DNA from 3 places in the Oceanobacillus sp. B139/18 genome. Region 2 is predicted to be linked to each of the others. Evidence: predicted binding sites of a transcription regulator. Region 2 holds the regulator's gene; each other region holds the start of a gene.

Region 1 (5,850 bases), 460 kb from region 2:
AAACAAAAGCTGACAGCGATGGACATCCGGAAGCATGGTACACAAATAACTTCCAAGAAACCGGACCTGTTTTTTCAAGAGAAACATTTACGTATCCGAATCATCAGCGCGGAAGCCTGCTTTGGTATCATGATCACGCTATGGGAATTACGCGGCTGAATGTATATGCAGGGCTGGCAGGGATGTATATTCTTCGGGATGAGCACGAGAAATCATTGAACCTGCCTGCTGGGGACTATGAAATTCCGCTTATGATTACAGACCGAAGCTTGAACGCAGATGGTTCCTTATTTTACCCATCACAGCCTGATGATGCAGCAAAAAACCTGCCAAATCCGTCTATTCTGCCTGCATACAATGGAGATACAATAATCGTTAATGGAAAGGCATGGCCGTTCTTAGAGGTGGAACCAAGAAAATATCGGTTCCGGATTTTAAATGCTTCCAATACAAGGTCCTACCAGTTACAGCTTGATTCTAATATAAACTTTCAACAAATCGGTTCGGACGGCGGGCTGCTCAGGCATCCCGTTGAAATCGAAAAAATCGGTTTTCAGCCGGCAGAACGAATCGATGTCATTATTGATTTTTCAAAAGCAGCTGGTCAGTCCATTCTATTAAAAAATGACTTAGGACCAGACGCTGATCCAAACGATGACACTGGAGATATCATGCAGTTCCGTGTTACAAAGTCATTGAAAAATAAAGATAGAAGCCATTTGCCACAAACTTTATCTGTTATTCCTTCATTAAAGCAAAATGATATTTCTGGTATTCGTTATTTAAAATTAGTTGGATCTGCTGATGAATTTGATCGTCCTTTATTACTTCTCAACAACAAGCACTGGCATGATCCAATCACGGAAAATCCGCAGCTAGGGACAACAGAGATTTGGGCTTTTACAAACACAACCAACTTCTCTCATCCAATTCACATTCATCTTGTCCAATTTCAGGTGCTGGAGCATCAGCCTTTCGATCTGGAGCAATATAATCAAGATGGCAAAATCATATTTACCGGACCGCCTGAGGCCCCCGCAGCAAATCACCGCGGCTGGAAAGATACCATTGAGGTTCCTGCTGCAACCATTACCAGAGTCATCGCTAAATTCGCTCCATATAGCGGAGAGTTTGTGTGGCACTGTCATATTTTAGAGCATGAGGATTATGATATGATGCGGCCTTATATGGTGGCAGATGATGACAAAAATAATACTAAATTTTAATTATATAGACGAAAAGGGTTTGAGTTGAGGGATAGCAGAAGCAGACCATGAAATAGAAAAAAGCATGAATGAGATAGATAGCCTCCAGTATAAAAACTAAAAACACCTGCTAAAAGCGTATATAAAATTAACGGCTTTTAGCAGGTGTTTTTATGAACTATATACAAAATTTAAAATAAAGCTGTGTATAGAGCTTGGATATATTCCGTAGGGGATAAAAGACAATTAAACAAAATCAAACAGAAAAGTATGAACCAAACCCATATAAAATACTGTGAAAGAGAGGAACTTATCCTTTTTGGAGCAACTCTATAAAATTTTGAGCAGATTTAGACAAGCTATGATCTTTGAGCCATATCAACCCGACTGGTCCATTTAACTCCATCGCACTTGATATCCGATAAGCATCTACAGGGTACCCGCGATATCGTTTCAGCAGAGTTTCCGGAACAATAGATGCGGCGAATCCAGACGCAACTAAATCCATTAAAAGGCTAATGTCAGAGCACTCCCCTATCTTATTAGGGTGCAGTTTAAATCGAGAAAATGCCTCTAAAATCAAATAGTGCACACCTAATCCCTCTGTGCTTGGAAACAGGAGAGGATAATGCTGGATTTCAGCAAGTGATACTTCTTTATCAAATGATGTCTGCTCCTCAGACGTAATGAAATAAAAAGGATCGTTATAGAGATGGAGAACAGAAAAATCGTCCAAATCTAACGGCATTCGGATAATTGCCAGTTCCACAATTCTGTCCCTGACTAATTGGCAAAGATGGGAGGATTCATTTTGTTGGATTTTATATGTGATTTTTGGGAATTCCTTTTGAAATTGTTCAAGTATATGTGGCAATTCGCTAACGGAAAATGTGTTAACACCAATAGTGAGTTTCCCATTTACCCCTTTGCCAACCTCTTTTACCTCTGTTTCGGTTTCTTCCATCCATTGAGTTATTTGCAGCGCATTTGTATACAGAGCTTTCCCTGCTTCTGTCATTTCTAAAAATTTACCGCTTCTTTCGACTAATGTGGCACCGAGTTCTTCTTCCATAGCTTTTAATTGTTGACTTAAGGGTGGTTGGGACATATGAAGTCTTTTAGCGGCGGCAGAAATTTTCCTTTCTTCTACAATAGCAATAAAATAGCGCAGCTGCCTAATATCCATCGTAAACATCCTTTCTACTTTAATCGCAGAGAACCGTCTGCAAAGCTCTACCTATAATGAAGTTTCATTTTATATATTAAAAAAATAAGTAAATATAATTAAATTAATATTTTTCATATAGCTACCTCCATGATAACATATTTATATAGGGGTAAAGGTTATGATAAAGCTGAAATATTTTTATCGCAGGGCAGCTGCCAAAACAGGGGAAGGTTTTTCAACACAGAAAGAAAAGAAGGAGGAAACCAATTTGGAACAAAAGTTAATTTCAGCAGCAGAAGAAGGAAATACAGAAACGGTTTTAAAATTAATAGAAGCTGGAGCAGATATTGATGCAACAGATGAACACGGTGTAACCGCAGTAATGGCTGCGACGCAAAAATATCATACAGATACTGTCAAGGCGCTTATCGAACAAGGAGCAGATATAAATATCCGCAATAGCAACCAGGATAATGTGCTTCTATATGCTGGAGCTGAAGGATTCCTTGAAATCGTGAAGCTTGCTGTTGGAGCAGGAGCAGATACATCATTAACAAACCGGTTCGGCGGAACGGCGCTTATTCCTGCTTCAGAGCGCGGGCATGTTGATGTGGTAGAGGAGCTTTTAATGAACTCTGACACAGACGTAAACCATATAAACAATTTACAATGGACTGCATTATTGGAAGCGATTATTTTAGGAAACGGCGGGGAAAATCATCAGAAGATAGTAAAGCTATTAATAGACCATGGTGCTGACATCCATATTGGTGATAAAGATGGCATTACTCCTTTAGAGCATGCAGAGCGCCTTGAATTTAAAGAAATTGAACGTATTTTGAAAGAATCTGAAGCATAATTGGTAAAACGAAACATCATAAAGGAGAGGACCAACATGTCGAACAAAGAATGGATGAAACAAGCAGTCAAATTAGCGAATGAAAATGAACAAAAGCATCAGGGAGCCCCATTTGGAGCAGTGGTTGTCAAAGATGGAAAAGTAATTGGGTCTGGTGTGAATGAAGTAACAGCAACGAACGATCCGACTACGCATGCGGAAATTCAAGCTGTTCGTGAAGCCTGTCAAACGTTAAATACAACGAATCTTAAAGGGTGTGAGATATACGCCAGTACAGAGCCATGTCCAATGTGTTTAAGTACGATTTATTATACGCAAATAGATACCGTGTATTTTTCTAACCCCAGCAACCCTGATCAAGACTATATATACAATCAGCTTTCCTTATCACATGATGAAAGGGATATTCACATGATTCATTTAAAAGAATGACTAAATAATTCAGCTGAAGCAGAATCTCCAGGTGTAAAAAAGATGATATTAGCCTTAACTGGAACAAAGATGACCGCAAAATCGAAATGGAATAACAGGATAATTCACTACGGAAGGCCCTTTGCGATAACATTTCGCGAAGGGTTTTTTTATTCATCTCAGCTTTCCATATATTAACACGACTATTTAAACGGATTTATGTTGACCATAGGAATATATGTTCGTATAATGAGTATGCAAACACCTATTCGTATTAGGAGAGAGTATGATGAAAAACATTATCATGATGGATTATTCGAAGGAGCCTCGGCGGGACATTATATGTATAGATGTCAAATCTTTTTTCGCAAGCGTAGAAGCTGCCGAACGTAAGCAGCATCCTTTAAAATCCCGGATTGCAGTTGTATCCAAGCCGGATAATCAAGGCGGTTTGGTGTTAGCCGCTTCTCCTTTAGTAAAAAAAGAGTATGGCGTGAAAACAGGAACAAGGATTTATGAAATCCCGCAGAAAGCAAATATAGATATCGTGGAGCCTCGTATGGCAGTGTATTTACAAAAGAATATGGAGATATTACGTATTTTTAAGCGTTATGTAGCGAAAGAGGATTTACTTGTTTATTCTATTGACGAATCGTTCCTCGACGTAACGAAATCACATAAACTTTTTGGCAGTACGCATGACATCGCGAGGAAAATCCAACGTGATGTATGGAGAGAGTTGGGATTAGTGTTAACTGTGGGAATAGGGGATAATCCGCTTTTAGCAAAATTGGCACTCGACCATCAGGCAAAGCATGACGAACAACGAGGCTTTATTGGGGAATGGCGTTATGAAGACGTTCCATATAAATTATGGAAGATAGAAGCCTTAATTGATTTTTGGGGGATAGGACAAAAAACGGAAGCCAATCTAAATCGGATAGGGGTTCGAAATATGTATGATTTGGCTCAATATGATATTGGCAAATTAAAAGAAAAGTTCGGTGTGATTGGTCAACAGCTCTATTTTCATGCACATGGAATAGATCGAACCGTGTTATCGGACACGTACACACCGGAAAGTACCTCCTTCAGCAGAAATCAGATACTAAACAGAGATTATTCGATTAAACACGATATTGAAACGGTTATTCGGGAAATGACAGATGAGAATGTGGCAAGGTTAAGGAAGCACCGGCTCATGACAGGTGTTGTCAAGCTGACCATTGGATATTCGAGAGATACAGTACTAGGCGGGTTTAGCCATCAGATAAAGATTGAAGCAACGGATTCATCCAGAAAATTAAAAGCGCACATGCTGTTTATCTTTCATAAACATTATAAAGACAATATGCCCGTACGAGTGATTAATGTTACTTTTGGAAAACTTCAAATAAAGCAATCATTGCAACTGAATTTATTTGAATCGGCAGAAGAAACAATGGAAAACGAAGAGCTGGATAAGACGATTGATTTTGTAAGAAGAAAACATGGTTATACTTCCCTGCTGCATGCTTCTAGTCTGCTTAAAAACGGAATGGCGAGATACCGTGCGAAATTGCTAGGCGGTCATCGTTCTGGAAAGGAAGAGTGAACATGGAAAAAATATCGATTACACGAGTTACGCCTGAACAGTTCGGGTATAAGGACAGAGGAATTATGAAATGGTTAGGCATGATGTTAAGCGACCATTCAGAAGCGCTCAAAAAAGAAGAAATGAATGATCAGCTAATCGAAGTGAAAGCAAAAGAAGAGATGACCGAGGAAGCCATCGCAAAAGTATTGAACCAAGCTTTTGCAACGAATTCTCCTGTTTTGATTCAAGCGAATGTGATGCGAAACGGGAATTATTATAAAGACTTGGAATGTAAAGTATCTGGATATGGAGAAGGTCAGATTCATCTATTTTTAAAAGATGGACGGGGAACGAATTGTTCCATAGAGGAAATAAGAAATGTGGAGTTTATGAACACACTTGACTGGTATGATAAAAGAAAATGATTAAGAAGTTATTTTTTGAAATCATTTGCTGAACCACTGGAATATTTGTAATATAATAAATAAAAGAATGAATACTAAAGCTATAGGAAAAGGAGAAATATATGGACGGACTTAAAGGGAAACAAGTTGCTGTTGCTGCATCTCGTCAGGCAAAAGCAATTGATACACTAATCAGTAAACATGGCGGAAACACAATTCAATTACCG
Region 2 (15,017 bases):
AGTGATTCTTCTCCTTTTTTTACAAGCACTCTATTTCCAATTCGTTTCACATAAATATCCGGCGAAGAAAACGTCTTTAAATGCATAGCAAACTTGTAAAAATGGATTTTTCGAGTGATAAATCGAAATTGCTTTCTAATTATTACTTCGTCCTCTTTTTCAGCACATTCTAAAAAGAAACGATGTAATAAATCACTTTTATGATAATAATTTTTTGCTACATTTTCTTCTATCCAATAAATTGCGTATTCATTCATCACGTATTCCCCCTTTGACTATCATTATAGAGGAATCTATTTCCGAAAGTTGTCATAATAGTGTGCAAAGAACAACTTCTTTTGTCGAAACAATAAAGAAAACTTGGCGTCTACTTTTCTCTTTCAGGAATTTAAGAGAAGTCTGTCAATCTGCTGATTTTTGATTTCTGCTTTCCCCTACTTGAATTTCTTTTGAAACATTTTTTCCATATCATCATTGATACAATTATCATATCAAATAATTATGTTATACTATCAAGGCTCTTCACCAAAATCAATGGTTGATATTAATGAATAGATATGAGTAAAGAGACTAATTAGCGCAGTATTTTTCCGTAGCGGTTACCACTATCAATTTAACTACTGTCTGTCAACCATTGATTTTGGTATTGATCCACTATCAAACAACCAATTACATTCACCAAAAATGGGAAGCAGCATAAATTAATTAAACAAAAGCCCAAAATTTCAAATCAAAAAGGAAGTGTCTTCTTGAGAAATTATTATTATGTTACGGCAAATACAGCGGTGGGATTTGTGAATTTACTGCCTTCCAATTTAGAACGTATACAGCAAATCTTTCGTTTAAAACACTCTTCTCAAACGGTGAAAGCAAAAATTTTAAAAGATATAATCACAAAATATGAAGCTACCTATGAAGTAGAAGTGTTAAAAAGTGCGTTGGGTGAACATTATTTGGATGGTGTGGTTATACCTGAAAAGAGACTCGCTTTTTTAAATGATTCCATTATACCAGATGATATGCGTGAAGGAATCGAACTGGATTTAAATCGATTTACACAAGACATTTCGGTAAGAAAAGAGAAACTAGAAGAAAAATTCATTCACTACACAGAAAAAGCATATAAACATTTGGAAACAGGGTTACGCATACATGATGATCTGGAAGAGATCTATATTAAAGAAATGAACTTTAAGCGGGCGAATGAAATTGCCGATACGTTTATTCAAGAAGTCTTAGAAGGACAATCGAAGAAGGATCAAGATGGCCACGAGTATCACCGCCTTTTTGGTACCACAACTGTAGATGGTCCGGTCAATGTCGTCCCTCATATTACAGAAAAACTATCCTGCGTTTTTTATGTAAAAGGGAGAGCTGGAACAGGCAAGTCAACATTTATGAAAAAAGTAGCGAGTGCTTGTATTGAATATGGTTATGATACTGAAATTTATCATTGTAGTTTTGATCCAAATAGTATTGATATGGTATTAGTTCCAGATTTGGATTTTTGTATATTTGACAGTACTGATCCCCATGAATTTTTCCCAACTAGAGAAGGGGAAGTAGTTATTGATTTATACGAAGAAACCGTCACGCCTGGAACAGATGAGAAATATGCTGGTGAAATTAACAAAATAAATAACCATTATAAATCCTATATGAAAAAAAGCGTTGCAGAGCTGAAAAAGGCTGGAAAATATTTGGAAACTATAGAGCAACAGTTTTCCTGCACCGAACAAGAACGGAAAGAAATCATCCATTTTATCGAGCAACAATTATAATAGATACGAAAGAAGAGAGATGCTAGCATCTCTCTTCCTCATGACATAAAATATTTAAATATTCCTTATTTCGTCACTTCTTCTACTAATTGAACAACGTTATCTACTGTAAAACCAAATTTCTCAATCAATAAATCGCCATTCGCAGAAGCACCAAAACGGTCAATTGTGAGTGTTTTTCCTTCAAAGCCTACATAACGGTCCCATCCGAATGACGCAGCCATTTCAATCCCGACTCTGGCTGTGACTTCTTTTGGAAGTACTTCGTTTTTATATGCTTCATCCTGCGCTTCAAAGCGATCCCATGAAGGCATACTTACTACCTGTGCATCGACACCTTTTTCCTTCAATGCTTCCTGTGCTGCAACTGCCAGTTGAACCTCGGAACCGGTAGCTAAAAGAAGCGCATCCGGTGTTTCTTTTTCGGATTTACTTACAATGTACGCACCTTTTTTAACCCCTTCATAGGCTAATTCTGCGGTATTTGCTAAGGTAGGCAGGTTTTGACGTGTCAATACAAGCGCTGTCGGCTGATCTGTTGATTCCAAAGCTAAGCGCCATGCTGCCTGTACCTCATTCGCATCCGCTGGACGGATTAATGAAAGATGAGGCATCGCACGTAAAGCAGCTAATTGCTCCACAGGCTCATGGGTCGGACCGTCTTCCCCGACTGCAATCGAATCATGCGTAAACACATACGTTACCGGCATATTCATAATCGACGCCAGACGAATGGATGGACGTAAATAGTCACTGAAGACAAAGAAGGTTCCACCGAAGACATGAAGTCCTCCGTGAAGCGCCATTCCATTTAAAGCAGCACCCATTGCATGTTCACGTACACCAAACCAGATATTACGTCCGGCATAATCTGCCTTGGTAAAGTCCGCTTCGTCATTGATTGTTGTTTTGTTCGAACCGGCAAGGTCGGCACTTCCGCCAAAGAAATTCGGAACGGATTTAGCTACAGCGTTTAATACTTCCCCGGAGGACGCACGTGTAGCAAATTTAGATCCTTCTTCAAATACAGGAAGATTTTCATGCCAGTTTTCAGGAAGCTCTCCTTTTAAAGCAAGCTCGAACTGTTTTCCTAATTCCGGATAGGCTTCTTGATAAGCAGCAACCAGCTCGTCCCATGCTGCTTCTTTTTCGGAACCGTCATTCACGATTTTTTCTTTAAAGTCAGCATATACTTCCTCCGGCACATAGAAATCTTCATGCGTCCATTTATAGGCTTCTTTAGTCAGTTTCACTTCATCTGCCCCAAGCGGTGCGCCATGGGAAGCACTGGAAGCAGATTTATTTGGAGAACCATAACCGATAACTGTTTTTACTTCAATCAATGTCGGCTGGTCCTGGTTTTGCTGTGCTTCTTTGATTGCCTGGCGAATGGCGTTGACATCATTGCCGTCTTCCACCCGCAATACCTGCCAGCCATATGCTTTAAAGCGTTGTTCCGTATTCTCAGAGAAAGAACGGTCTAAATCGCCGTCTAATGAAATATCATTGGAATCATACAAAGCAATCAGTTTACCTAAGCCCATATGGCCGGCTAACGATGCAGCTTCATGCGAGATTCCTTCCATTAAGTCTCCGTCACTGACAATCGCGTATGTATAATGATCGACCACATTATACTTTTCTTTATTATACACAGCACCTAAGTGTGCTTCCGCCATTGCCATTCCTACTGACATCGCAATGCCTTGTCCCAATGGACCCGTTGTTGCTTCTACACCATCCGTATGATGCACTTCCGGATGTCCCGGTGTTTTCGAATCCCATTGGCGGAATCCTTTTAAATCATCGATAGATACATTATAGCCTGATAAGTGTAACAGACTGTACAGCAGCATGGAACCATGACCTGCAGACAATACAAAACGGTCACGATTGAACCATTTGGAATGCTTTGGATTGTGATTCATAAAATCTGTCCAGAGTGTATACGCCATCGGTGCCGCACCCATCGGTAATCCCGGATGCCCGGAGTTTGCTTTTTCAATTGCATCGATGGAGAGCGTGCGAATGGTATTGATGGATAGTTCCTCAACTTGTTGTGTCATTGTTTTTCTCCTTCCACTTCAAAACATATTCTGTTTCTTCCTCTATTTTATAATGAAATCCGATACGATACAAGCTAAGTTAATATGATGTATCAGTGTTTCTTATTACGTTCCTGGTAATCACGAAGCTTTTGCGGGGTCACATCATTCCCGGCCGGGTCAATGACTGTCATCCCTTTTAGATGATTTTTAAAAGAACCCCGTACATTTGCCAGGTATTCTTTTCGAAGATTTTGCTGTTCTGTTTTTTCTTCTTCTGTTAAGCCTTCACTTTTCGCTTTATTAGCTAACATATTTATTCTATTTAATTTATCTTTAGACAACATAGCTTGCCCCTCCTTCGATTAAAAAAACAGGAGTTAAAATAACCTTCCTGTTTCTTTATCTTACGTCACGATTCACTTTCATTCAAGGAATTGATATATTCCTGGTAGCGGCGATGGATGGTTGCCTTTGATGCATGAAATCCAAGTCCTTTTAAAACTGTTGTGATTTCTTGAAACGTTAATTTATTCTGCCGCAGCCGCACAATCTCTTCCATCGGAATTTCAGCGCGTTCTCTTCCCGGGGATTGATTGATATGATGTAAATTTTCTTGAGGGTTATACCCATTTGATACAGCACGTCGCATTCCCCTTTTTATTTTCATATTATGTAGTTTACGCTGATATTCTTCCACTATACCGACGATGTTCAACACCATCGAATCCGCTTCATTCAGCTCAAGTTCTCCTTCATGGGTAACCGTGTAAATGGGGATATTAATTTTCCGGAGCTGATGAAATAAAGCAATTTTTGTATTTCCTCTTCCAAGCCTTGTTTCATCTTGAATACAAAGACAATCAGCTTCTTGATGAGAAAAATAATCAAGAAGCTTAAATATGCCATCTCTATCAATGTCATAGCCGCTGGCCTTCTCCTGAATACAATCCACAACCGTAAAATTTAATTTATCGGCCAGCGCAGATAACTCTTCATATTGTCTTTGAAGTGATGTTTCTTGTGTTTCTTTTTCTGTACTTACCCGACAATAAATAATCGTTCTCAATGTTTTATCCTCCAATAATAAACCGCTCTTTTTCAACTTTTCGGTGACAATTCTTTACAGAATCTGTCTTACCAGCATATTTGCTCTCTACAAAATAAGCAAGGAAATCAGTCGTCTGGTCAATCACTTAAATTGTAACCATCATCGTATATAAAAATATTAACGCAATAATAAAAGCTACAATATAAAAAGCATCAGACTTCATCAGTTTTTCAAACATATTAAAACTCCCCTTCGATATTTTATCTGGTTCCGGAACAGTTGTTCTTACTATAGTATATTCAGAACAACTGTTCCTGTCAATACTTTTTAGAACATTTGTTTGTAAATTGATTCATTCAATGCTATACTATGAATAACAAATACCTATGCTAGAGGGGAGTAAGTCATGACAAAACTATCAAAAAGACAGCAGATGATTTTTGACTTTATTAAAGATCAAGTAGAGCAGAAGGGCTATCCGCCTTCCGTACGTGAAATTGCAGTAGCTGTCGGGTTAGCTTCAAGCTCTACTGTTCACGGTCATTTAGAAAGATTAGAAAACAAAGGATATATTCGGAGAGACCCGACCAAACCTCGTGCCATCGAGATCATATATAATAATGAGAATGATGCGCCTAAGGATAAGGCCATTTATGTACCTGTAATAGGGAAGGTAACAGCCGGAATCCCGATTACTGCGATTGAAAATGTGGAAGAGTTTATTCCCGTTCCCAGCTCTTCTGCCGGACCGGAGGATAATCTGTTTGTACTTGTCATTGATGGAGACAGTATGATTGAAGCAGGCATCCTCGACAAAGATATGGTTATCGTAAAACAGCAAAGCTCTGCGGATAATGGAGATATCGTTGTAGCAATGACGGATGAAAATGAAGCGACTGTCAAACGTTTTTTTAAAGAAAAGACCCGTTTCCGCCTCCAGCCCGAAAATGCAACGATGGAACCTCTCTATTACGAAAACGTATCTATTCTCGGCAAGGTAATCGGCTTATACCGTCATATCCACTAAAAGGAATGTGCTTTAGAGCAGGAGCATGCGGGCAGTATAAGCTGCACATAGCAGAAACGTTAGAACATCCTCTATAGGTGATTTTATCGGCCAGTCAAAAAAGGTTAACGGGCACATTTGTCAGATGTGCCTGTTAACCTTTTTTCTAGTATAAAATTAATCCATTCATAATATGCTTAATATAAAGTACAAGTATAAGGAGTGTATAAAATTGACTGAAACGTTAAAAAAGAAACGCTGGCTTTATCTTCCAATCACCATTATCAGCTTTATTCTGGGAATTATCTATTTAACAAAGGTTGCAGATTATTTAACACTGCCATTTTTATCAGCTCTTCTCATCATTGTCACTTTTTTAGAAGTTTACCCGGACAAGAACTATTTTTCCAAAAAGAATTTGATAAAAATCATTTCTGCTCTTGTGATTATTGCTCTTGCACTTTGGTACCAGGTTGCTGTTTTTATTCTTGGATAAGTGAATAAAGCATATACACAGCCTTTCATTTTATAAAAAGAAAACCGTTCTAATCAAAATAAGTAATGTCCCAACTTTTTAGAATATTTATTAAAAACACAATTTTTGCAATTTACTTATAACAAATAAAATTGTACAACTCTTTTCTTCATAAATGGCTGTACTGCTTCCTGTTTATTGGATGCATCGGCAGGTTTTATATAATTTCCTTCTGTGACAATACGGGTTGCTAGTTATTTAAAGCTTTTTGTCAATACTTGCAGGCCATATTACGATACCTTATGCTCCAATCGTAATCGGTCAGCTACCATCGCAATAAATTCAGAATTCGTCGGTTTTGCTTTAGAAATATTGATGGTGTAACCAAATAATGCTGAAATGGAATCAATATTCCCTCTGCTCCAAGCTACCTCTATTGCATGGCGAATTGCTCTTTCTACACGGGAAGCAGTTGTATTGAATTTTTTGGCGATATCCGGATAAAGCACTTTTGTGATGGACCCCAAAAGGTCAATATCATTATAAACCATAGTAATTGCTTCTCTTAAGTACATATATCCTTTAATATGCGCAGGCACGCCTATTTCATGAATAATATTGGTTATATTCGCTTCCAGGTCCTGCTTTTTCTTACTTTCAATATTTGTTTTCGTCACATTTGATACTCTGGAAACCGCACTTCCCTGAACCTGCAGAATTTGATCAGCCAGATTCTGTATGTCAAACGGCTTCAGGATAAAATAAGAAGCTCCTAAATCAACTGCCTTCTTCATCACTTCTTCCTGACCAAATGCAGTCAACATAATAATATGTGGTTTTTTAGTTAATTCCATTTTTTTAATTTCATTTAAAACAGCTATTCCATCCATATGCGGCATAATAATATCTAATACCAGCACATCCGGTGTTTTCTCTTCAATCAACGGGAGGCAGTCCCTTCCGTTTAATGCTGTTCCGACAATTTCAATTTCTTCCTGTTCCCCAAAAAAGTCCTCCATTAATTGTATTAACTCACGATTATCATCAACAAAACACACAGATATTTTACTCACTAAAAAATCCTCCTTTTGCTTTTTATGCACCTATATCATATTCTACAAAAAACATAAATATCCTCTTTAAAATCAAAAAACTTTTGATTTATTTCGATTTTCTCAAGTATTCTTCGTTTTTCTCTTTTTTTCACCAACTTTCGACACAATTTTCAACGTATTATTGTATCCGTTTTCATTATATCAGATAGTAGTTGGAAATAAAATGCATATTTCCAATAAACATACTATATTTTAATGATTATTTAAAAACTAAAAAATGTCTATAATAGCAAACGCTACTACAGACATTTTTAATTATTGATTTATTATTTTATTCTGTTAGGGAAAAGAAAGCTTAACCGGAATGACAGCAGCTGCTACGCTGCAGCTTCATTCAAATCAGATTGAATAATATCTGCATCTTCAAGCATCCATTCGATATGAACACCGTATCCCGAGGTAGGATCATTTACAAACACATGTGTTACTGCACCGATAACCTTGTCATTTTGAATAATAGGGCTTCCGCTCATTCCCTGAACAATTCCGCCAGTTAATTCTAATAATCGCGGATCGGTAATTTGAATAACCATTCCCTTTGTAGATGCTGATTTTTGAGGAACACTGCTGATAATTTCAATGTCAAATTCTTCAATCTTCTCTCCATCCACTACAGTAAGAATTTTTGCAGGCCCTTCTTTGACTTCATGGGATAGTGCTACAGGAAAGGTTTCATCATATTTTTCATGATTTACCTCCTTTTCTAATACCCCAAATATTCCATAATCCGTATTTTTCGTGATATTACCAATTCTTTTTTCTTGCGTTTGAAAGGAAGCTTGTTTTTCTCCCGGTAAACCATTATCACCCTTTTCAATTGCAGTTACAGAAGAATGGATAATGGATCCCTGCTTGATGTCAATCGGTTTCTTCGTATCCATATCCGAAATAACATGTCCTAACGCGCCATATTTCCCTGTTTCCGGCTCGTAAAATGTCATTGTTCCAATACCTGCTGCTGTATCTCTGATATATAAACCAATTTTGTAAGCATTTTCTTTTTTGTCGAAAATCGGCTGCAGGTTTGTTTCAATATACTTATCTCCGCGTTTCAGCTTGATTTGCATTTTTTTATTCTCCTTACCGCTGTGATCAACAATCGGTTTAATGTCTGTCATATGATTGATCTTTTGACCATTTATTTCAACAATTGTATCACCAATATTTATTTTAGCGGCTTCTCCCGGAGACTTTACTCCTTCAGACATTTTCACTTGATGATGACCGACAACCAGTACACCTTTCGTTTCTAACTGCACTCCAATGGATTGTCCTCCCGGTACTACTCTTACATCCTCCAGACGTTGATGCTGCCCCTGATTATCCTCTTTATTCGTATGCTCTTCATTATTGAAAAAAGGAAGGATAGGATAGTCTTGAAAAACCTCTTTATACCCTTGCATGGAAGTATCTGCGTGGATAAAGGAAGGGGAAATAAAAAACAATATAAAAGCAAGCGATAATAGCGAGCTGATTTTATATGTCCATCTGATTTTGTTTGTTTTGCTCATAAATCGTCTCCTCCTCATACAAAAAATATTATCTTTCTGTACATATACTTTTTGCAGTTGGAGGGCAGTTTAAACTGGAACAACCTATGTGATATGTGTATCTTTTCCTCTAAAAATATAGATAAACGGACGTATAGTGTTGTTATTCTTAAGATGCAAAAGGACATGTGATTAACGAAATTTGTAAGTACAGGAAAAAGAAAAAACCGGTACAGTTATTGTCCGATTTTTTTAACGTTTTTATCCCTTTAATTTGATTTTTTAAAACGATCTGCCAATGTTAACATTTCTTTCGCATGTTCTTTTGCTGTATCTGTTAATTTTGTTCCAGTAATCATCCGGCTTAATTCCTCAATCAGTTCCGTATTATTTAATTCAATAACAGAAGTAAAAGTGCGATTTTCCTTTTCCTTTTTCTGAATAAATTTATGCGTATCTGCCATAGCAGCGACCTGCGGAAGATGTGTAATACACAGAACCTGTGATTCCAGCGATATTTCATGGATTTTTTCAGCAATTGCCTGTGCGACTCTTCCGCTGACTCCGGTGTCCACTTCATCAAAAATAACACTCGTAATGCCCTGATGCTTTGAGAAAATCTTCTTCAAAGCAAGCATGATTCTTGATAATTCTCCTCCTGAAGCTATTTTTGTGAGGTCTTTTAAAGGCTCGCCGACATTGGTGGAAATGCGGAAAAGTATTTTATCATAGCCGTTTGATTTCAGCTTCCGCTGCGTTGAATCCTCAAAATCAATGGAAAAGGTCGTCTTTTCTAAATAGAGGTCTTTTAATTCCCGGTGGATATCGTTCGTTAATGTTTCCGCGGCTTGTTTTCGTAAGTGATGAAGCTGATCTGCTTCTAATAAAGCATCCTTTTCAACCTCATCAATTTCTGTTACAAGTGTATTTAAATGCGTTTCCCGATTTGTAATCTGTTCGATTTCTTCTTCAACGCGTCCTAAGTAGTCTAACATTTCTTCCACCGTTGGACCGTATTTACGCTTTAATCTGTTCAATTCATCCATCCGCTGTTCAATCTCATTCAGGCGCTCCGGATTAAATTGCAGCTGGTCAAGATAATTGCGAATATCATACGTGAGTTCTTCCAGCATATAATAATGATTAGATATACTGTCCAATTTTTCAGCAATAAAAGGATCTAAATCTGCTCCGTCCTGTAAAGCTGATTGTGCGTGGCTGACTAATTCTAATCCATGCTGCTCGCCATATAAAGAAAAATAAGCATCCGAAAGAGATTGATGTATCCTTTCATAATTTGCAAGCTGATTGCGCTCTTCTTCAAGCGCCGTATCCTCATTCGGGATAAGCTGTGCTTCTGTTAATTCCTGCTGTTGGAATTGGAGCAGATCCAGGCGCTGTGCCATCTCCTGCTCATTGTCATTCAGGCTGCGGTACTTTTTCTTCAGATTTTCCAGACGGTTATAAATATCCTGATAATCTTTTTTTGCTTCCTTCATGTCATCTCCAAGATAGAGATCTAAAAAATCAATATGCTGCTCATTATCCATCAGCGATTGCGTCTCGTGCTGACTATGGATATCAATCAATGTTTTTCCAAATTCCCGGAGAATAGCCAGTGTCACTAATTTACTATTTACACGGCAGATGCTTTTTCCAGAGGAGGTTATGGTCCGCTGAAGTACAATTTGTTCATCACTGATTTCAATCCCATATGCTTTTCCTACTTGGTAAATAGGGTGCTTTTCGTGATCGATGAAAAATAATCCTTCAATCTCTGCTTTATTCGATTCATGTCGAACAAAGTCTACAGAACCTCTTGCTCCGGCTAATAATTGGATAGCATCAATGATAATCGATTTTCCTGCACCAGTCTCCCCCGTCAAAACAGTAAGGCCTTCTTGAAAGTTTAAGGATAATTCTTCAATAATCGCAAAGTTTTTTATAGATAATTCAGTTAACATGCTGCCTCACCCCGACTAAATAATTTTAAAGCATTCCAATTAATCGATTTTTGATATCCTCCGCATGTTCAGGTGTCCTGCATATAATTAAACAAGTATCGTCCCCGCAGATGGTTCCCATAATTTCTTCCCAATCCAAATTGTCGATCAAGACGCCGACTGCGTGGGCATTTCCAGGGAGTGTTTTTAAAATAATAAAATGACTTGCATTCTCTATTTTGACAAACGTATCCACAATCAACCGCTGCAGTTTTTGCAGCGGATTAAAACGCTGATCTGCAGGCAGGCTATACTTATATTGACCTGTATTCGTCGGTACCTTTACCAATTGCAGTTCTTTAATATCCCGTGATACGGTAGCCTGTGTGACGTTATAGCCAAGATTTTTTAATGAATCGACAAGCTCATCTTGTGTTTCAATAATGTTTTCTGTGATCAGTTCACGAATTTTAATATGGCGTTGTATTTTACTCACGTATAAACCCTCCTTATAGTGCATACATCTTCTTATAATGTGATATGTCATGTTTCCAGAATTATTGAGTCAATGCCTGCTGTGCTTCCCTGACAACTTCTTCTAATCCGATTTCTTTTGGCGTTTCTTCATTTCTCCATTTGAAATGTGCCAGAAATTCAATATTGCCTTCTGTTCCTTTAATAGGAGAGTATGTTATATCTACTAAAGTAAATGAAGCCATCGCTGCATAATTTACCACTTTTTCGAGAACCTCCAGATGAATTGCCGGATCTCTGACAATTCCTTTTTCACCAACCTGGTCTCTTAAAGCCTCAAATTGCGGCTTTATTAACGCAATAACATCATTCTTTTCATGCAGTAATGTCGCCAGAACAGGGAATATATGCTTCAGCGAAATAAAAGAAACATCAATAGAAGCAACTTCAGGCAAACCATACTCGAGCGTCTCTGGTGTAACATGTCTGAAGTTTGTCCGTTCCATCTCAATCACACGAGGGTCGTTCCGGAGCTTCCAATCTAATTGATTATAGCCGACATCAATGGCATAGCATTTTTTAGCGCCATTTTTTAAAGCACAATCTGTAAAACCACCTGTCGACGAGCCGATGTCCATAAAAATTTTATCTGAAATAGACACTGAAAATAATTGAAGAGCTTTTTCAAGCTTATAGCCGCCGCGGCCTACATATTTTAAACGTTTATCTTTGATTCGGAGCGGCTTATTGACAGGAACAAGGCTTCCCGGCTTATCCACACGCTCTTCTCCTGAATAAACCAGTCCCGCCATCACCGCACGTTTCGCTTTTTCCATATCTTCCGCCAATTCTCTTTCTACTAATAGCTCAGCAATTTTTTTCTTTTTTTTCATAACCCGTTTCCTTTACATAATATAATGTGTCAACACACGCTTTTAGTGGTCTCTTTCACTAAAGTAATCCGTCAACGCTTTTAAAAGAGAATCTTCTGCGCCGGCTAATTTCAAGTTCTCATATGCTTGTTGAACGTATTTTTCTTTTTGCGCAATTGCACCTTCCAGGCCTAATAATTTAGGGTACGTGCTTTTTTCGTTTAATTCATCGCTGCCTACCCGTTTTCCCAGCTTTTCTTCCTCGCCGGAAACATCCAGGATATCATCCTGCACCTGAAAAATAAGCCCTAAATAATAAGCATATTTCTCTAAATAACGTACCTGCTCTTCTGTTGCATTTGCTAAATACGCTCCTGCAAAAATAGCGAAACGAATCAGTTCTCCTGTTTTCAAGGCATGAATTTCTTCCATGGCTTCTAACGAAACAGATTGTTTCTCTGCTTCCATATCAAGAATCTGTCCGCCGACCATCCCTTTCGGACCGCTGCAGGCAGTTAATTCTCTGGTGAGCGTCACCTTTTCATCTGCAGTAAGCAATGGATCATTTAGAATTAATTCAAAGCTGTAGGTCAACAAGGCATCGCCCGCAAGAATGGCTGTAGCTTCATCAAATTTTTTATGATTCGTTAACATACCGCGCCGGTAATCATCATCATCCATGGCCGGCAAATCATCATGAATGAGTGAATAGGTATGTATCATCTCAAGAGCAATCGCCGATGACATCGCTTTTTGAACATCCTGGCCGTATGCTTCATAGCTGGCAAATAATAAAATAGGACGCAATCTCTTTCCTCCGGCATCTAAGGAATAAAGCATGGACTGTTTTAAATTACCCGGTATTTCCAGCTTGTTAAAACAGCTTGTATACGCTTTTTCGAGCTCCTCCTGATAATACGTTAAATATGCCTGTAATCGTTTATGCGCCATCTTATTTGTCCTCCTCTACTTCAAACGGCTCCAGTTCACCCTGCTCATTTAAAATATGAACCATTTTTTCCTGTACATTGGTTAATTTTTCATTGCATAGCTTAGAGAGCTTCATCCCATCATGATAATACTCAATCGCTTTTTCAAGAGGAACATCGCCTTCCTCCAGTTTATTGACAATAACTTCGAGCTTTTCCATCGCTTGCTCAAAGGTTAATTCATCATATTTCTTTTCTTCCGCCACTCTGATCTACCTCCTTTATCTTTTGTACGTTTGCATGCAGATATCCGTCCTGCAGCCGTACATCGATTGGATCTCCTTCGTTCACATCCTTGATGGATTTAATCACATCACCATCTTGACTATAGCTGATCCCATAACCTCGTGCCATAACAGCAAGCGGGTTAACCAGTGTTAATTTGTTGATAGAAGTCTGTAAGTCGCTTTCTGATTTTGCAAACAGCTGTTTCATGGATCGGTTTAACTCCGCCAGCAATTTACTATTTTTATCTGCTGCTGTTTTTATTTCCTGCTCCGGATGCTGTGTATCCAGCCTCTGTTTAAGATGCGTGTAACGAAGCTGCTTCTGTTCCATTCTTGCTTTTAACGACTTGTTTAATGAATCCAGCATCGAATCCAGTTCTTGTTCTTTTTGGGCAATCAGCTGTTTCGGGTATTTAAATGCATAGGTTTGGCTTAATGATTCCAATCGTTTACGATGCATTTGTATATCTGTACGCATCACCTGTGACAGACGCTGCGCTAAATACGATACTTTATCAAGCTGTTCCTTTTGCGAAGGGACAGCTAACTCAGCTGCTCCTGTCGGCGTCGGCGCACGTAAATCAGATACAAAATCAGCAATTGTTGTATCTGTTTCATGCCCCACAGCAGAAATAACAGGAATCTCCGATGCATAAATCGCTCGTGCCACTGCTTCTTCGTTAAAGCTCCACAACTCCTCAATCGACCCGCCGCCGCGGCCGACAATCAAAACGTCATACTCCTCTGGAAAAGCATTCGCATATTGAATCTTTTTCACAATGGAACTGGTCGCCTGCGGACCCTGCACAGATACCGGCAGCACTGTAATCTTCACAGAAGGTGCTCTTCTTTCAATCGTTGTCACAATATCACGGACAGCTGCCCCGGTTGGAGATGTAATGACGCCGACATGATTCGGGTAAGCAGGAATCTTTTTTTTCTGGTCATCAAGAAATAAGCCTTCTGTTTGCAATTTTTCTTTCAATTGCTCAAAAGCCTGATACAACGCCCCGATGCCGTCTGGCTCCATGTCACGGATATAAAGCTGATATTGCCCGCTTGCTTCATAGACACTTACCTCTCCCCGAATAAGCACACTCATGCCATTTTCCGGACGAAAAACAAGCCTGCTGTTATTCGAAGAGAACATCACTGCCTGGATACGGGCATTATCATCCTTAATGGTCATATACATGTGTCCGCGGCTATGGTGTTTAAAGTTAGATATTTCCCCTCGCAGCCAAACCTGTCGCAGATGGGGGTCTGTATCTATCTTACGCTTCACATACCTGGTTAGTGCAGTAACCGTCAGATAATTATCTTTCACTTTTCAGACAGTCCTTTAGCAGCCTTGATGGTATTTTTTAAAAGCATTGTAATCGTCATCGGACCGACACCGCGGGGAACTGGTGTAATATAAGATGCTTTTTCCTTCGCACTTTCAAATTCCACGTCACCAGTCAGCTTGCCATTGTCCATGCGGTTAATACCAACATCGATAACTACTGCTCCTTCTTTCACATAGCTTCCATCAACAGCATGCTCTCTG
Region 3 (5,850 bases), on a different contig from region 2:
CGGTTGAGGAAAATAAGGTTGCTGTAGAAGAAAATAAAGCAGCGCTTGAAGATCAGCATGATGACCTGCTTGCATTGCAAGACCAATTAGATGAACAAATATCTGATAAAGAAACGTTATTAGCTGACTTAGAAATTGAGTACGATGAAATGGAAGAAGTGAAGTTATCAGCTGAGGAGGAGCAGCAGCTGATTGACGCTCAGGCAGCAGCGAAGCAATCTGCATTAGAGTCTGCTCAAAGTAAAAAGGATGATCTGGAACAGAAGGAAGCAGAAGAGAAAGCACGTGCTGAGGCAGAAGCCGAAGCAGAGCGCAAGGCAGAAGAAGAACGTCAGGCGGAAGAAGCGCGTCGAGCTGCGGCAGAAAGTGAACAAGAATCAGAGCAGCAGGAAGAAGAAAGTGAAGAGCAGGAACAAGAGAGCCAGCCGGCAGAGGAAGAATCAGAGAGTGAAGATACTTCCAGTGAAGAAGAAACAGAACAGCAGGAAGAAGAAAGTGATGTGGACGTGCAAGTAGCCAGCGGAGCTTCTGGTGAGGTGAAATCAGAAGATGCTGCGCCAAGCAATCGTTCTGGTTTTATTCGACCAACCTCCGGGCCGACCACTTCTCCTTTTGATCCGAATCGTGTACATCCGATACATGGAGATGTCAGACCGCATAACGGAATGGATTTTGGGCAAGCCGGAGAAGCGGATAAAGTAATTCGTGCAGCTGCTGATGGTGTGGTGGCTTATACTGGTTCAATGAGTGGTTATGGCAATACGGTGATGGTTACGCATAATATAAACGGCCAGGAGTATACGACCTTATATGCACATTTGGATAGCTTTACGGTATCTAATGGCGAGACGGTGAGCCAAGGCGATCAAATCGCTGTAATGGGCAATACGGGAGGTTCCACTGGTGTCCATCTCCATTTTGAAATTCACCCTGGAGGCTATAAGAACCCGGTTGACCCGGCAGGCTACTTGAATTAATTCAAAGCTAAATAAATAGAAATTTATCAAATAATAAATCCGAACTAGTACTTCATTTGCTTTTAGGCAGAATGTGAATTAGTTCGGATTTCTTGTTATTAAATAAAGCTGCCAGAAGCATGTTCTGAATAGTCTATTCAAAAGAAAGATTCTAGATAATGTTTGTGTGTAAAATCATAGTCATTCACTGGATAACATGATATGATTTCTTTATTAGAAAATAAATATGCTTTGTTTTACTTGAGAAGTGTCTTTATTTTTATATAGGAACATACGCTTTTTAAATGATTTTTACGAATATCAGTTTTTCTAAATGGTTTGCTGCTTGTGATAGATATATTAATTCAACTTCGGAGCTGGATGGAAGCTTTTGAAGCAACAAAGAGGTGTAGAAATGAAGCTTAATCAAACTAAAATCATACTGATATTAATTGGTGCTCTGCTTATCGGTGTGTTAGGGGGCTACGGCGGAGTTAAATTAGCTCAAAATTCAGAGGGGAACGCTCCTTTGGAAATAACGAATTCAGAAAATGAAACTGATAATGCCGAGGAAGAATCATCTGCTGAATTACCGGCAGATTTAGACAAGATTTCTCAAACCTTTGATTTAATCAAATCAAACTATATAGAAGATGTTGATGATAATGAACTGGTGGAAGGCGCTATAGAAGGGATGCTTTCGACGCTGGAAGACCCGCATACTTCTTACTTAGATAGTGAAATGATGGAGCAGTTCAACGAGCAGATTGAGTCTTCGTTTGAAGGAATTGGTGCGGAGGTCCGTGAGATAGACGGCTATATAACCATTATGTCGCCAATGAAAGAATCACCTGCGGAAAAAGCAGGGCTGCGTCCAAATGACCAGGTCTTAAGTGTGGACGGAGAGAGTTTAGAAGGATTGAATGTAAACGAGGCAGTTGCTAAAATCCGCGGAGAAAAAGGAACCGATGTTGTTTTAGAAATACAGCGTTTAGGTACTTCGGATCCATTTGAAGTAACGATTCAAAGAGATACGATTCCGGTGGAAACCGTATATAGTGAAGTGGAATCAGAAGATGGCAAGGATACAGGAGTTATTCAAATCACAAACTTCTCTGAGCATACAGGAGAAGAATTTGAAGAACAGCTGGCAGATCTGGAAGAGCAGGATATTGACGGTCTAGTCATTGATGTTCGCGGGAACCCGGGCGGACTGTTAGATGTTGCGGAAGAAATCTTACAGCAATTTGTTCCAAGTGATATGCCTTATCTGCAAATCGAGGATGCGAATGGAAATGCAGAAGAGTATGTGTCTAATCTGGATGAGGCGAAAGATTATCCAATCAGCGTGTTAATTGATGAAGGCAGTGCCTCTGCTTCTGAAATTGTCGCTGTTGCTATGAAAGAGCTTGATTATGATGTTGTGGGAGAAACAAGCTTTGGAAAAGGTACCGTACAGCAGGCTATTCCGCTTGGGGATGACAGTTCTATTAAAATGACAACTCTTAAATGGCTGTCTCCTGGCGGCGAGTGGATTGATGGAAAAGGAGTGGAACCGACCGTCGAACAAAGGCAGGATGATTACTACTACTCTACTCCGATTCAAGTGACAGATGACGAGCCGCTCACGTTTGACCATACAAGCGAAGCAGTGGCAAATATGCAAGTGATGTTATCTGGACTGGGATATGATACTGGAAGAACAGACGGTTATTTCAGTGAAGAAACAGAGCAAGCTGTAGAAGAATTTCAGGAAGATAATGACTTGGAAACAACTGGAGAAGTAGACGAAGAAACAGGCGGTTTAATTGAAACACAGGTTATTGAAAAGATTCGGGACGGAGAGGACGACCGACAGCTGGAACGCTCTTTAGAAGAACTTTATCAATAAAACGAAACTTCATTCAGCGGGAGTTGTTGCTTTTCTCTCGCTGAATTAGCCTAAATGATTCAGGGAGTTAGCGCCCGTTAACTCCCCTCTGACTAATTATATTTCCACTTTCTATTTTGAGACGGAAGATTTACGGGCGATTCTCCGTGATAAAATAAGAGATTTGTTCATCCACCACTATGTGATGGATGAACAAATTGTATTTGCAAAGCAGGTGAAGAGTATTGGTGGAAGCATGGCTTATTGAATTGGCAAAAGGTATAGGCAAATTTTTTCTGAATCCGGCATTATACTGGTTTTTATTTATATTGACGATGGCAAGTTATTTTCGAATCAAACGGGAGCGGTACGATTTTGGGATAAAAATATATCCGAAGTTTATGGAGTGGCATCGGACCTGGCTTGTCTCCTTAATCAGCGGAATACTGATTTCTGCCGTCATTATTGGCACAGGCATGGTATTCTCTTATGAAACACTTCTCGTTTTAGCGTTAAGCTTTGTTGTATTAAGCATCAGTACGCATTTTACATTATTGTCTCCCAGCTATACACTTGGGCTGACTTTTCTTATTTTGTTTTTTGCACCGTATCTTATTGACATGCAAGATGTCATTGATTATTCCTTGCTTTACGAAAGCAGTCTTCCGGCGTTAGCTGTATTAGCGGGATTGCTTCTTTTTGTAGAATCCCTGTTCATTAAACGTATTGAAAAGCAAGATACGTTTCCAAGAATTACGCTGAGTGACCGCGGTGTCTGGGTAGGCGAACAGCAAATCAAACGATTAACGGTTGTTCCTCTGCTGATGCTTGTGCCTGAAGGATTAATTACTTCCTTTGCTCCCTGGTGGCCGTATTTATCCATTGGAGAATCCAGCTTAGGCTTAGCACTGATTCCATTTTTGATTGGGTTTAACTATAAAGCAAAAGGACATTTTCATCAGGATGCGATTTACAAGCTGGCAAAAGCAAATACCTTTTTAGCAATCGGTATTTTACTTATTGCTGTCGGCGGAGTATTTATCCCGTACCTTTCCCTGGCTGCGATAATTTTGGCGATTATCGGAAAAGAGTATTTGAATTATCGCTATCGCGAAGGAGACCGTTTGCGCCGTCCGTACTATCAGCCGCATGCCAAAGGCCTGAGAGTGGTTGGCGTGCTGCCTGGCAGTCCGGCGGACAGGCTGGAAATAGAGACTGGCGAGGTCATTTACAGAGTCGGCGGGAAAAACGTACGGACAAGCCAAGCTTTTTATGAAGCACTGCAGGGAAGCGGAGCTTATATTAAAATGGAAGTTTTGAACCATGAGGAAGAGGTTCGTTTTGTACAAGGATCTCTGTATGAAGGAGAGCACCATTCCTTAGGCTTTCAATTTGCGGAAGAGCCTTTTAAAGCTAGAAGAGAAAAGAATACAAACGCCTCTTAACATAAGAATGCTTGGAACAGTGGTTTACTGCTGCATCCAAGCATTCTTATTTGATTATAACAATAAAACGAGGATTGAAAGATTGACAGAAAGGCTATAATGAAAATAGAGGTTATTTCAATAATAATATAAAAAAATATATAATTTCTTAAAAACAAGAACGAATACTTGTTCGTTTTTTGAGAAAAGGATATAATAGAAAATAGCTATGGTATGGAACGGAGGAAATAGGATGAATGAGCAATTTGAGTTAGTTTCTGCTTATGAGCCTGCGGGTGATCAGCCGGCAGCTATTCAGGAAATTGTAGATAAGGTACTTGCCGGCCAGCATCATCAGACGTTACTCGGTGCTACTGGAACGGGGAAAACATTTACGATGTCCAATGTGGTGAAAGAAATCAACCGGCCGACGCTTGTTATTGCACATAATAAAACACTGGCAGGACAGCTTTACAGTGAGTTTAAAGAGTTCTTTCCAAACAATGCGGTAGAGTATTTTGTGAGCTATTATGATTACTATCAGCCGGAAGCGTATGTGCCTTCTACCGATACGTTTATTGAAAAAGACGCCAGCATCAATGATGAAATAGATAAATTGCGCCACTCTGCGACATCGGCGCTTTTTGAACGAAGCGATGTATTGATCGTAGCGAGTGTGTCGTGTATTTACGGTTTAGGTAACCCGGAAGAATACAGAAGCCAGGTGCTGTCCCTTAGACTTGGCATGGAAAAAGAAAGAGATCAGCTTCTGCGGGAATTAGTAGATATTCAATATGCAAGAAATGATATTAATTTTCAGCGCGGGACGTTTCGTGTGCGCGGGGATTCCGTGGAAATTATCCCGGCATCTCATGAGGAGCATTGTATCCGGGTAGAATTTTTCGGAGATGAGATCGACCGGATCCGTGAAGTCGATGCGCTGACGGGAGAAATCATCGGCGACAGAGAGCATGTAGCTATTTTCCCGGCTTCTCACTTTGTGACCCGTGAAGAGAAAATGAAAATTGCGATTAAAAATATTGAAAAAGAATTAGAAGACCGGTTGAAGGAATTAAACGATGCCGGGAAGCTGCTGGAAGCGCAGCGTCTCGAGCAGCGGACCAATTATGATTTAGAAATGATGCGGGAAATGGGCTTTTGTTCCGGGATTGAAAACTATTCACGTCCGCTGACACTGCGTGAAGCGGGAGCAACGCCCTATACACTTCTGGATTTCTTTCCAGAGGACTTTTTAGTAATTATTGATGAGTCCCATGTGACGCTGCCGCAGATTCGCGGTATGTATAACGGGGACCAGGCCCGGAAACAGGTATTAGTGGATCATGGCTTCCGCTTGCCTTCTGCGATGGATAACCGCCCGCTGCGGTTTGAAGAATTTGAAGAAAAGACCAATCAGCTGGTTTATGTTTCGGCGACACCGGGACCGTATGAATTAGAGCATTCACCAGAAATGACAGAGCAAATCATCCGTCCGACCGGCTTACTGGACCCAGAGGTGGAGGTCCGTCCGATTGAAGGGCAGATCGATGATTTAATAGGTGAAATCAATAAGCGGACGGAACGCAATGAACGCGTGTTG

The links. Region 2 encodes LexA, which represses DNA repair genes until DNA is damaged. Its sites were predicted from a motif close to CGAACATATGTTCG; they were not measured.
Region 1: the regulator LexA is predicted to act here: its motif matches at 3,875-3,888, upstream of ACZSMY_RS04950 (Y-family DNA polymerase).
Region 3: the regulator LexA is predicted to act here: its motif matches at 4,433-4,446, upstream of uvrB (excinuclease ABC subunit UvrB).

The regions. Positions count from the first base shown of each region.
Region 1 is NZ_JBVFXI010000001.1:1,017,192-1,023,041, reverse strand. It holds gene ACZSMY_RS04970 (multicopper oxidase family protein) at 1-1,226, shown strand, start outside; gene ACZSMY_RS04965 (LysR family transcriptional regulator) at 1,516-2,391, opposite strand; gene ACZSMY_RS04960 (ankyrin repeat domain-containing protein) at 2,642-3,232, shown strand; gene ACZSMY_RS04955 (nucleoside deaminase) at 3,269-3,664, shown strand; gene ACZSMY_RS04950 (Y-family DNA polymerase) at 3,930-5,237, shown strand; gene ACZSMY_RS04945 (hypothetical protein) at 5,240-5,644, shown strand; gene ACZSMY_RS04940 (uroporphyrinogen-III synthase) at 5,746-5,850, shown strand, end outside.
Region 2 is NZ_JBVFXI010000001.1:547,616-562,632, reverse strand. It holds gene sirA (sporulation inhibitor of replication protein SirA) at 1-257, opposite strand, end outside; gene ACZSMY_RS02745 (hypothetical protein) at 750-1,781, shown strand; gene tkt (transketolase) at 1,847-3,847, opposite strand; gene ACZSMY_RS02735 (DUF896 domain-containing protein) at 3,940-4,173, opposite strand; gene ACZSMY_RS02730 (YneB family resolvase-like protein) at 4,239-4,895, opposite strand; gene lexA (transcriptional repressor LexA) at 5,284-5,904, shown strand; gene ACZSMY_RS02720 (hypothetical protein) at 6,116-6,379, shown strand; gene spo0A (sporulation transcription factor Spo0A) at 6,649-7,431, opposite strand; gene spoIVB (SpoIVB peptidase) at 7,791-8,984, opposite strand; gene recN (DNA repair protein RecN) at 9,233-10,927, opposite strand; gene ahrC (transcriptional regulator AhrC/ArgR) at 10,953-11,402, opposite strand; gene ACZSMY_RS02695 (TlyA family RNA methyltransferase) at 11,464-12,273, opposite strand; gene ACZSMY_RS02690 (polyprenyl synthetase family protein) at 12,316-13,203, opposite strand; gene ACZSMY_RS02685 (exodeoxyribonuclease VII small subunit) at 13,205-13,447, opposite strand; gene xseA (exodeoxyribonuclease VII large subunit) at 13,425-14,795, opposite strand; gene folD (bifunctional methylenetetrahydrofolate dehydrogenase/methenyltetrahydrofolate cyclohydrolase FolD) at 14,792-15,017, opposite strand, start outside.
Region 3 is NZ_JBVFXI010000003.1:249,315-255,164, reverse strand. It holds gene ACZSMY_RS11665 (murein hydrolase activator EnvC family protein) at 1-977, shown strand, start outside; gene ACZSMY_RS11660 (S41 family peptidase) at 1,372-2,847, shown strand; gene ACZSMY_RS11655 (PDZ domain-containing protein) at 3,075-4,271, shown strand; gene uvrB (excinuclease ABC subunit UvrB) at 4,504-5,850, shown strand, end outside.